Regions from separate parts of the Microbacterium sp. AG157 genome, predicted to be linked through region 2. Evidence: predicted binding sites of a transcription regulator. Region 2 holds the regulator's gene; the other holds the start of a gene.
What was found. Region 2 encodes LexA, which represses DNA repair genes until DNA is damaged. Its sites were predicted from a motif close to TCGAACANNTGTTCGA; they were not measured.
Positions count from the first base shown of each region.

Region 1: DEU35_RS04930 (intein-containing Rv2578c family radical SAM protein) is a predicted target of LexA. The motif match lies at 1,987-2,002, and genes of this name have one in related genera.

Region 1 is NZ_QRDK01000001.1:1,028,321-1,033,723, forward strand. Features, by position in the region: gene DEU35_RS04920 (S8 family serine peptidase) at 1-496, opposite strand, end outside; gene DEU35_RS04925 (D-alanyl-D-alanine carboxypeptidase family protein) at 758-1,879, opposite strand; gene DEU35_RS04930 (intein-containing Rv2578c family radical SAM protein) at 2,011-4,146, shown strand; gene DEU35_RS04935 (DEAD/DEAH box helicase) at 4,219-5,403, opposite strand, start outside.
Region 2 is NZ_QRDK01000001.1:209,495-214,897, reverse strand. Features, by position in the region: gene DEU35_RS01110 (prolyl oligopeptidase family serine peptidase) at 1-1,095, opposite strand, end outside; gene lexA (transcriptional repressor LexA) at 1,246-1,935, opposite strand; gene DEU35_RS01100 (LysM peptidoglycan-binding domain-containing protein) at 2,194-2,544, shown strand; gene DEU35_RS01095 (histidinol-phosphate transaminase) at 2,591-3,685, shown strand; gene hisB (imidazoleglycerol-phosphate dehydratase HisB) at 3,682-4,296, shown strand; gene hisH (imidazole glycerol phosphate synthase subunit HisH) at 4,293-4,943, shown strand; gene priA (bifunctional 1-(5-phosphoribosyl)-5-((5-phosphoribosylamino)methylideneamino)imidazole-4-carboxamide isomerase/phosphoribosylanthranilate isomerase PriA) at 4,990-5,403, shown strand, end outside.

The DNA of each region.
Region 1 (5,403 bases), 820 kb from region 2:
TCTTCTGCCAGACGCCGTCGTCACCCTCGAGGCCGAGGAACTCGGTCGAGGGGACGGCGACCGGGTGGCGGATCTCGTCGGGCACGACCTTCTGCACACCCTTGGTCGCGGCGAGCTTGGCGGCCTGGTTCGGGTCCATGCTCGCACTGAAGCCGTTGACGGCGATCGTGTAGGTGGCATCGGGACGAACACCCGCCTCCTCGGCGACGTTCTGCTGCCGCTCCTCGAGGAAGGCGGAGTACTTCCGCGCCTGCGGGGAGTCGGCGTCGAGCCGCGCCTCGTCGGACTTCGTGGCGTCGAGGCCCGGCTCGCCGCCCTCGTACGTGGCGACGGGGGCCTCGTCGAGGACCACGATGTAACGGCCCGTCGCGGATTCGATGGGTGTGGGAGGCGTCACCCCCTCGCCCACGTCGGCAGCCTGAACGGCTGTGGCTCCGGCAACGGTGAACAGTCCGGCCAGGGAAATGGCCGCGACCGAACGCAGGGTTCGACCCATCGTGCGCTCCAAACGGGGGGATGAATTGAGCGATCTGCGCGGCAGCGGTGGCGCGCGTTGCACAAACATAACTCAGAGCGCTTTCATCACCAACGTTCAGTTTGGACGACATTCGAAGACGTCGGCATCCCGAGCCGTCCTTCCCGCGGGGCACGAGCGCTCGCATCCGGTCTCTGAGAGTCGGGGTCCGCCACCCCTGTCACCCCGGTCAGCGGGTCGTCGGACCGGCACCGCGGGCGGGGGCCGCGACCCGACGACGCGTCAGTAGGTCGGCGCGGCAGGCAGTCCGAAGAACTCCTCGAGGGTCGTGAAGCCGCCCTCGTGGTAGGCGCGGGCGAGCTCGGGACCGATGTAGCGCAGATGCCACGCCTCGGGCTCGTAGCCGCTGACACTCTCGCGTCCCTCAGCGTAGCGGGTGATGAAGCCGTACTCCCAGGCGTGCTCGCGCACCCACGCGCCCTGCGGCGACCCGGCGACGTCGTCGAGCGTGCGGCAGGAGCCGTTGCAGGGGACGATGTCGACGGCCATCCCGGACTGGTGCTCGCTGAACCCCGGGCGCGCGCTCTCTCGATCAGCCTCGGCGACGCCCCCCACGGCGACTCGTCCCGCGTAGGTGGACTTCTGCGTCGTGTACGAACGGTAGGCGCTGAGGTAGCCGATCTCGCCGACTCCGGCGTCGGAGGCGGCCTTCACGAGCGAGGTGAGGGCGGCCGCGGCCGGGGCGCGGACCGCGGAGTCCTCGAGGGCACGTACGTTCGCGGGCATGACGAGGTCGCCCGGCTGGTAGTCCACCGGGTCGTAGGGGCGCTGCTTGTTGACGACGAGCCACTCACGGTTCGGGTCCGAGAGCGAGACGCAGGGGGCGATCCCGGATGCCACGGCGGCACGGAACGCCTGACCGCCACCGGCCGCCGCGATGGTGGCCGCATCGTCACCCGACGCCAGGGCGGCGGTGAAGGCGGGGTCGTCGCAGGGAGTCGCTGTCGCGGCGACGGCGGCGAGCTGCGGAACGGGTATCCCGTCGTCGGCGACGGGCGGAGGGCCGGAGAGATGGTCGACGGCGTCGGACGCCGGGCCGGGCACTCCGCCGGAGGCGGCGGCGCCGATCGCCACCGCGCACCCGGCGACGACGATCACGGCCGCGACCACCACGACCAGACGCCGCCGCAGCAGCACCGGGGAGAATCGACGGATGCCGCGCGGCCCGGGCGCGGCGGCATCGAACGCGCCGATCCGGCCACGACGCCGGGCGCGGGTCGGAGCCTGCTCGGCGGGGGCGCGCTCGTCGAACACGGCGGGGAGGGTGAGCGCCGCGGTCGCGAGCCTCTCGGCCTCGGCGCGCGCGGCGCGGCGTGGCGAAGTCTCGGGATCGTGGCTGGTCATCGACTCCATTCTCGCGCGCGCATTCTGAGCGGTCGACCCGGGTGACGGCGGGCTCGGCGAAACTCGTTCACGTTGACGATTCTCGTGGCCGCGGCGTTGCCATTTCCTAGAACATGTGTTCGACTATTCTCATGAGATGGCAGGGGCAGCAGCTGGGCGTCGACGACACAGCCGCGCTCCCGGGCATGGAACGAATGGACGGCCTCGTCCGCTCGGTGACGACCCCGGAGTTCGCCGGGATGACGTTCCACGAGGTGCTCTGCAAAAGCGCACTGAATCGCGTCCCTGGCGCCTCGGCCATGCCGTTCGACTGGACCGTGAATCCCTACCGAGGCTGCAGTCACGCGTGCTCGTACTGCCTCTCCCCGGACACCCTCATCTTGAAAGCGGACGGCCGACAGGTCCCCCTGTCGGATATCCGCGTCGGAGACGAGGTCATCGGCACCGAGCGGGGATCGCGATACCGCCATTACGTGCGAACAACCGTTCGCGCGAAGTGGACCACTCGCAAACGCCTCCATCGCGTCACCCTCGCGGATGGTACCGAGATCGAGGGCAGCGCAGACCACCGGTTCCTGACGGAGCGCGGCTGGAAGCACGTCACCGATTCCCCCGTCGCGGGCCGACAGCGCCCTCATCTCACCGTGTCGAACCGTCTGCAGGGTTTCGGAACGGGTGCCCACACCTCCGTGGAGGCGTCGGGTCCGGACTGGCGCCAAGGGTATCTGACCGGCATGGTGCGCGGTGACGCGATGATCTTTCACAAGACCTACGACGACGGGAATCGAGCCCGCGAGATCCACCGATTCCGCCTCGCCCTGGCCGATCGGGAGGCGCTCGATCTCGCAAAGGAGCTTCTCGAGCAGATCGGCATCGTCACGATGGTCCGCCCCTTCTCCGTGCCCGCGCATCGCCGACCCATGACGGCTCTTCACACGGCAAAAATGCACGATGTCGCGCGTCTCGAGGACTACATCGCGATACCGCGCTTGCGAAGCCGGGAGTGGATGGCGGGCTTCCTCGGGGGCATCTTCGACGCGGAGGGCTCGTGTTCGCGCGGGATCGTGCGAATAAGCAACGCGAACGAGGAACTTCTCTCGCTGACCGAAGAGGCTTTCGCCGCATTCCGCTTCGACGCTGTTCGCGAACCCGCTCGCCCGAACGGTGTGTCGAGTATCCGCCTTCGCGGAGGGCTCACCTCGAGACAGCGATTCTTCGATACCGCCCGACCGTCCATCACGCGCAAACTCGATGTCTGCGGGACAGCGGTCAAGACCAGCGCGGACCTGAGAGTCGTGAACGTCGAGGACATCGGCTACGACATCGACATGATCGACATTACGACGGACACCGAGGACTTCGTCGCGAACGGCGTCATCAGCCACAACTGCTTCGCTCGAAAAACTCACGAGTACCTCGACCTGGATTACGGGGCCGACTTCGACTCGCAGATCGTGGTGAAGGTGAACGTGGCCGACGTGCTACGCACCGAGTTGCGCCGGGGGTCGTGGGCGCGGGAACCCGTGATGCTCGGGACGAACACCGATCCCTATCAGCGTGCGGAGGGTCGGTACCGCCTCATGCCGGACATTGTCGGGGCCCTCACCGACAACGGCACACCTTTCTCGATCCTCACCAAGGGCACGCTGCTTCGACGGGACCTCCCTCTCCTCGCCGAGGCCTCGCAGCAGGTTAAGGTCACGCTGGCGATGTCGATCGCCGTCTTCGACGACGCCCTCCAGCACTCGATCGAACCGGGCACTCCCAGTGCCGAAGCCCGGCTCGAAACCGTGCGCGCGGCGACCGCCGCGGGATTCCGGGTGACGGTGTTCCTCATGCCGATCATGCCGCACCTCACCGACTCGGTCTCCGCTCTCGACGACGCTCTGGCGCGCATTCGCGAGGCCGGTGCGGCGCGTGTCGTATACGGGGCACTACACCTGCGCCCCGGCGCGAAGCAGTGGTTCTTCGAGTGGCTCGAACGCGAGCACCCGAACCTCATGTCGTCGTACCGCGGGCTCTACCCGGGAGTCTCCACCTCGGCGCCGAAGGCCTATCGCACGTGGCTCGGCAAGCGCATGCGACCGCTGCTGCGCATGCACCGCCTCGACGGGTGGGACGAAGACGATCACCCGCGCGGCCGCCCGCAGCCGGGGTTGGCCGCCCGCACACCGCCTGTCAGCAGCCTCGGACCCGTTCACCGCACCGGGGTCCCGGCATCCGGTCGCCCCCGCGTCGCGCCTGCGAGCGAGCCGACCCTGTTCTGACCTGCCGATTCTCGCCGCGGGAAACGCGCAAAGCCCCCGTCGCGGAGGCGACGAGGGCTTTGCGTGAGGGATCTACGCGTCGACGTTCGACAGCTGACGGCCCGACAGCTCCTCGAGCACGTCGTCGCCGAGCGCGGTCTCTTCGAAGGGGGCCTGGATCTCGGCGCGATCGAGCAGCTCGGTCATACGACGGCGGCGCTGGCGCGTGATCAGGGTGACCACGGTGCCCGCACGACCCGCGCGACCGGTGCGACCCGAGCGATGCAGGTACGTCTTGTACTCGTCGGGGGCGTCGGCCTGGATGACCAGGTCGATGTCGTCGACGTGGATGCCGCGGGCGGCGACGTCGGTGGCGACGAGCACGTTGACGCGACCCGAGGTGAGCTTCTCGAGGTTGCGCGTGCGCTTCTGCTGATTCAGGTCGCCGTGCAGCGCCACGGCGGCGATGCCGGCGTCGTCGAACTGCTCGGCGAGCATCTCGGCGTACGCGCGAGTGCGGGCGAAGACGAGCGTCTTGCCCTCGCGATCGACGAGCGAGTCGAGGATCTGCGCCTTGTCACGGTGCTCGATGACGAGGACACGGTGCTCGATGGTGCTCGAGTCCTGGTCCTCACCGGCGACCTCGTAGACGGCCGGCTCGACGAGGAACTCGTCGACGAGGGCCGCGACCTCGCGGTCGAGCGTGGCCGAGAAGAGAAGCTTCTGGCTGTCTTTTCTGGTCGCGCGGAGGATGCGCTGCACGGGCTCGAGGAAGCCGAGCTCGCACATGTGGTCGGCCTCGTCGAGGACGGCGACCTGCACCTGCGAGAGGTCGAGCTTGCCCTGATTCAGCAGATCTTCGATGCGGCCGGGGGTGCCGATGACGATATCGACGCCCTTCTTGAGCGCACCGACCTGGCGCGCCTGGGGCACGCCGCCGTAGATCTGGGTGGTGAACAGGCCGACGCTGCGCGCGAGCACCTGCACGGTGCGATCGATCTGCAGCGCGAGCTCGCGCGTCGGGGCCAGGATGATCGCCTTCGGAGCGCGAGCGAACTCGCGACGCTGGCCCGCCTGCGAGCGCAGGATGCTCTCGACGAGCGGCGCACCGAAGGCGATGGTCTTACCCGAGCCGGTGCGGCCGCGGGCGAGGACGTCGCGTCCCTCGAGGATCGGAGCGACCGTGGCCGCCTGGATCGGGAAGGGGCTCGCGGCACCGAGACCGGCGAGGGCGCGGACGAGGTTGTCGCCCAGACCGAGCTCGGCGAAACCGGCGCC
Region 2 (5,403 bases):
GGTCGATAGGGCGCGGGCTACCGGCATCCATTCGTCCCCCCAGGAGCCGGCACCGCCGGTGACGAGCTCGACCGAGCCGGAGTCGAGGTCGACCAGCCAGAGTCCCGAGCGTCCGCCCGCATCGGACCCCGAGACGAGCACGCGCGCCTCACGGACATCGTCGATCGCTGCTCCCGCGACGACGGGGACCCCGACCGGGCGCACGCCGCTGGGGGCGATCTCGACGATGTCGTCGGCTCCGTTGGTGCGGACCGCGACGACGCGCCCGTCGGCGGCGGCCCCGAACCACCGGGTGCCGAGGACCCACAGGCCGCCGCCGGTGTCGGCGTCAGCGGGGGCGAGGGCCTGGGCGTCGCCGTCGAGAGGGCGGCGGAAGAGGTTCCAGCGCCCGTCGGGATCGTCGGCGTAGAGCAGCTCGTCGTCCGCTATCCAGACGGGCTGCAGCGGCGCGCGCGACTCGCCGCCCGCCACATCGCGGACGGATCCCGTCTCGAGGTCGGCAACGCGCAGGACCGTGGCATCCCACGGCATGTCGGGGTGGTTCCAGGCGACCCAGGCCAGACGCCGACCGTCGGGGGAGAGGGCCGGCTGCGCGAGGAAGTCGCTACCCTCGGCGAGCACCTCGACCGTTCCGTCGAGCGGGATGCGCACGATCGCCCGGCGCGGAACTCGGGAAGAGCCGTGGGTCTCGCGGACGGCCAAGAGGACGCCGTGCTCCCAGCGGAGGCCGCCGTGGCGTACGGCGTCGTCGGCGGGAGTCAGCGCCCGCGCGGTCTCGCCCGGACGGAGCGCGTACACGCGCTGGTCGGTCTTCTCGACGTAGTACAGCTCACCGTCGTCGGACGCCGTCCACGCGCCGCCGCCGTACTCGTGGACCGCGGAGCGCGCATTGGCGGGTGCGGGGAGCACCGTATCGGTCGAGCCGTCGGCCCGGCGGCGTTTCACCGCGACGCGACCCGCTTCGTGGGGGACGGACTCGCCCCACCAGATCTCGTCGCCCACGAGCCGCGCTCCGTCGACCCGCGGTGACGCCTGCGCGACCGACCCGGCCGTGATCGGGGAGGGCCAGGAACCGTAGGGGAGCGTGTCAGCCATGACACCAGCCTAGGCAGGGGCTCCGACATTCGACCCGGCGATCGCCCCGCATCCGTGGGAACCCGAAGGCGGGTGAGGTGCCGAGCGGCCCGAGCGTGCAGAGGGCCGGATGCCGCCGCGCGTGCGGGCATCCGGCCCTCGATGGTCCGATCAGACGGTGCGCAGCACCGCGACCACGCGACCGAGGATGACCGCCTCATCGCCGAGGATCGGCTCGAACGCGCTGTTGCGGGGGAGGAGCCAGGTGTGGCCGTCGCGCCGGCGGAACGTCTTGACGGTCGCCTCGTCGTCGAGCATGGCGGCCACGATCTCGCCGTTCTCGGCGGTGGCCTGAGAGCGGATGACGACCCAGTCCCCGTCGCAGATGGCCGCGTCGATCATGGAGTCGCCCGAGACCTTGAGCATGAACAGGTCGCCCTTTCCGACGAGCTGGCGCGGGAGAGGGAAGATCTCCTCGACCTGCTGGTCGGCAGTGATGGGCACGCCGGCGGCGATGCGACCGACCAGGGGCACGAGGGCGGCGTCGCCCAGGGCGGGGGCGGTGTCGGCGGGGTTCTCGGCGGCGGCGCCGGGAAGATCGATGAGCACCTCCATCGCACGTGTCTTGCCGGGGTCGCGACGGAGATATCCGCTGAGCTCGAGCTGATTGAGCTGGTGGGTGACGCTCGAGAGCGACTTGAGGCCGACCGCGTCGCCGATCTCGCGCATGCTCGGCGGATACCCGTGCCGAGCGATCGAGCGCTGGATCACTTCGAGGATCGCCAGCTGCTTGTCGCTGAGGTTCTTCCGCCGCCGCGTCTGCGGCCGCTCGCGGCCGGCAGCGGTCGTCGCGTCGGTCATCTGTGCTCCCCTCGCGCCGCGGGAACCACGGCGGAAATTCGAATGTCGGAGGTTGGTGATGAGGTCTCCGTGTCGAAACCGTATCCGGTCGACGACCCGAATGACACGGAGCCCCACGCGTGTCGCGTTCGATTCGTATGCGATACACGACGTCTTGACACTCGAACAGGTTCGAAGATAGATTCGGAATACAGATTCGCACCACCGCCCTCCCGGCCGAGGGCGGGGTGCGAATCTCTCCCCACCAAGGAGCACATCATGAGCAGCATCGCCCTCACCGCCCCGTCCACCCGCCTGCGCATCACCGCGCGCGGCCGTCGTGTCGTGGCGTTCCTCGTCTCGCTTCCGATCGTCGCCGTGCTTGCCGTGGCGATCGTCGGCGGCGGGTCCGCCCTTGCGTCCGGCGACGCCGGCGCCCCTGCCGGGGCGTTCACCGAGATCACCGTCATGAGCGGCGAGACCCTGTGGTCCATCGCTGAAGACGTGGCCCCCTCGGCCGACCCGCGTGACGTGGTCGCCGAGATCACTCGCCTCAACGCTCTTCCCGGCGGCTCGGTGTCGGCGGGTCAGCGCATCGCGATCCCCGCCGAGTACGCCCCCGCGGCCTGAGCGCCCCGACCCGGCTCGCGCACTCCGCCCTCCCTCGACGCCTACGATGGGTGAGGTGACCGTACGCCTCGACGACCTTCCTCTTCGCGACGATCTGCGGGGCATGACCCCGTACGGAGCCCCGCAGGCCGCACTGCCCGTGGCGCTCAACGTCAACGAGAACACGCATCCCGTTCCGTCCGAGGTGGCTGACGACATCCTCGATGCCGTGGCTCGGGCGTTGCGGGACGTCAACCGCTACCCCGACCGTGAGTTCACCGGTCTGCGCGAGGCCTTCGCGGGATACCTCGGGCACGGTCTGAACCCCGACCAGATCTGGGCGGCCAACGGTTCGAACGAGGTGCTTCAGCACATTCTGCAGGCTTTTGGCGGCCCCGGTCGCACGGCGATGGGCTTCGCCCCCACCTATTCGATGTACCCGATCCTCACGCGTGCCACGGGCGCGCGCTGGATCGTCGGGGAACGCGAGCACGACTTCACCCTGTCGCCCGAGTCGGCCGCCGCCCAGGTGCGCGAGCAGCGCCCCGACATCGTCTTCCTCTGCGCGCCGAACAACCCGACGGGCACCCCCCTGCGCCTCGACGTCGTCGAGGCGGTGTACGACGCGACCGACGGCATCGTGATCGTCGACGAGGCCTATGAGGAGTTCGCGCCCCGTGACGAGCCCTCGGCGGTGTCGTTGCTTCCCGATCGCCCGCGTCTGGTGGTCTCGCGCACCATGAGCAAGGCCTTCGCCTTCGCGGGCGCCCGGGTGGGCTACTTGGCGGCCGACCCCGCGCTGGTCGACGCCCTCCGCCTGGTGCGGCTGCCGTACCACTTGAGCGCCCTCACGCAGGCGGCGGCGACCGCCGCGCTCGGCCACGCCGAGACGATGCTGTCGATGGTCGACGAGATCGTCGCGCAGCGCGACCGGATCTCGGCCACGGTGTCGGCCCTCGGCTACACCGCCCACGAGTCGTGGACCAACTTCGTCCTGTTCGGCGGCGTCGACGACCCGGCGGCCACCTGGAAGGCGCTGTACGACCGGGGCGTCCTCATCCGCGACGTCGGCATCGCCCACCACCTGCGCGTCACCGCGGGAACGGCCGACGAGACCACCGCATTCCTGGACGCGCTGGCCTCGGTAGGATCGCGGTCATGACCGGCCCCGCCTCGCCCCGTACCGCCTCGATCGCGCGCGAGACGAGTGAGTCCCGAGTCGAGCTCGAGCTCGACCTCGACGGACGCGGCGTCAGCGACATCTCGACGAGCGTGCCGTTCTTCGACCACATGCTCACCGCTTTCGCGAAGCACTCGCTGACCGACCTGCGCGTCCGCTCGACGGGCGACACCCACATCGATGCACACCACACGGTCGAAGACACCTCGATCGTGCTCGGGCAGGCTATCCGCCAGGCGCTCGGCGACAAGTCCGGTATCGCTCGCTACGGCGACGCCCTCGTGCCGCTCGACGAGGCCCTCGCGCAGGCCGTGGTCGACATCAGCGGGCGCCCGTACCTCGTGCACACCGGTGAGCCCGCCGGCTTCGAGCACCACCTCATCGGCGGTCACTTCACCGGTTCACTCGTTCGCCACTCCTTCGAGGCGATCTCGATCCACGCCGGTCTGACCGTTCACGTGCGCATCCTGGGTGGACGCGACCCGCACCACATCGCCGAGGCCGAGTACAAGGCGCTCGCGCGCGCCTTCCGTCAGGCCAAGGCTCTCGATCCCCTCGTCGACGGTGTCCCGAGTACCAAGGGCGCGCTGTGACCCGCAAACCCGTCGTCGCCGTCTTCGATTACGGCTCGGGCAACGTCCACTCCGCGGTCAAAGCGCTCATCGAGGCGGGAGCCGACGCCCGGCTCACCGCCGATCGTTCCCTGCTGCTCGACGCCGACGGTCTGCTCGTTCCCGGCGTCGGCGCGTACGGCGCGGTCATGGGTGCGCTGAACGACAGTCGCGGCGGCGAGATCATCGATCGCCGTCTGGCGGGCGGTCGGCCCGTCCTGGGTATCTGCGTGGGCATGCAGGTCATGTTCGAGCGTGGCATCGAGCGGGGCGCCGACACCCCCGGGCTGGGGGAGTGGCCCGGTACCGTGGCCGAGCTCGAGGCGCCGGTGCTCCCGCACATGGGCTGGAACACCGTGGCATCCGGTGAGGGATCGCGCTTGTTCGACGGACTCGAGGGCGAGCGGTTCTACTTCGTCCACTCGTACGCGGCGCAGGACTGGTCGCTCGAGGTCACCCCGCCCTTCCCTCAGCCGGTCCTGACCTGGTGCACGTACGGCGCGCCCTTCCTGGCGGCCGTCGAGAACGGCCCCCTGTCGGCCACGCAGTTCCACCCGGAGAAGTCGGGCGAAGCCGGTATCCGGTTGCTCGCCAATTGGATCGACGGGCTGCGCGCGACTACTGTGTGACCTCGTGCCCCGGCTCGGCGAGATGCGCCGAAGGGTGCGAGGAGCCATGAACGATTTCGCGTCCACGCCCGAACTTGTGCTGCTTCCCGCGGTCGACGTCGCCGACGGTAAGGCCGTCCGTCTGACCCAGGGTGAGGCCGGTACCGAGACCAGCTATGGCGACCCCGTCGATGCTGCCGCCGACTTCGCTCGCCAGGGCGCGCAGTGGATCCACCTCGTGGACCTCGACGCCGCGTTCGGCCGCGGTAGCAACGCGAGCGTCATGCGCAAGGTGATCAAGCAGGTCAAGGGCGTGCAGGTCGAGCTCTCCGGCGGCATCCGGGACGACCGTTCGCTCGAGGCGGCGCTCGAGAGCGGAGCGACCCGCATCAACCTGGGTACCGCGGCCCTCGAGAACCCCGAGTGGGCCGCCGACGTCATCAACCGCTACGGCGAGGCGATCGCGGTCGGTCTCGACGTG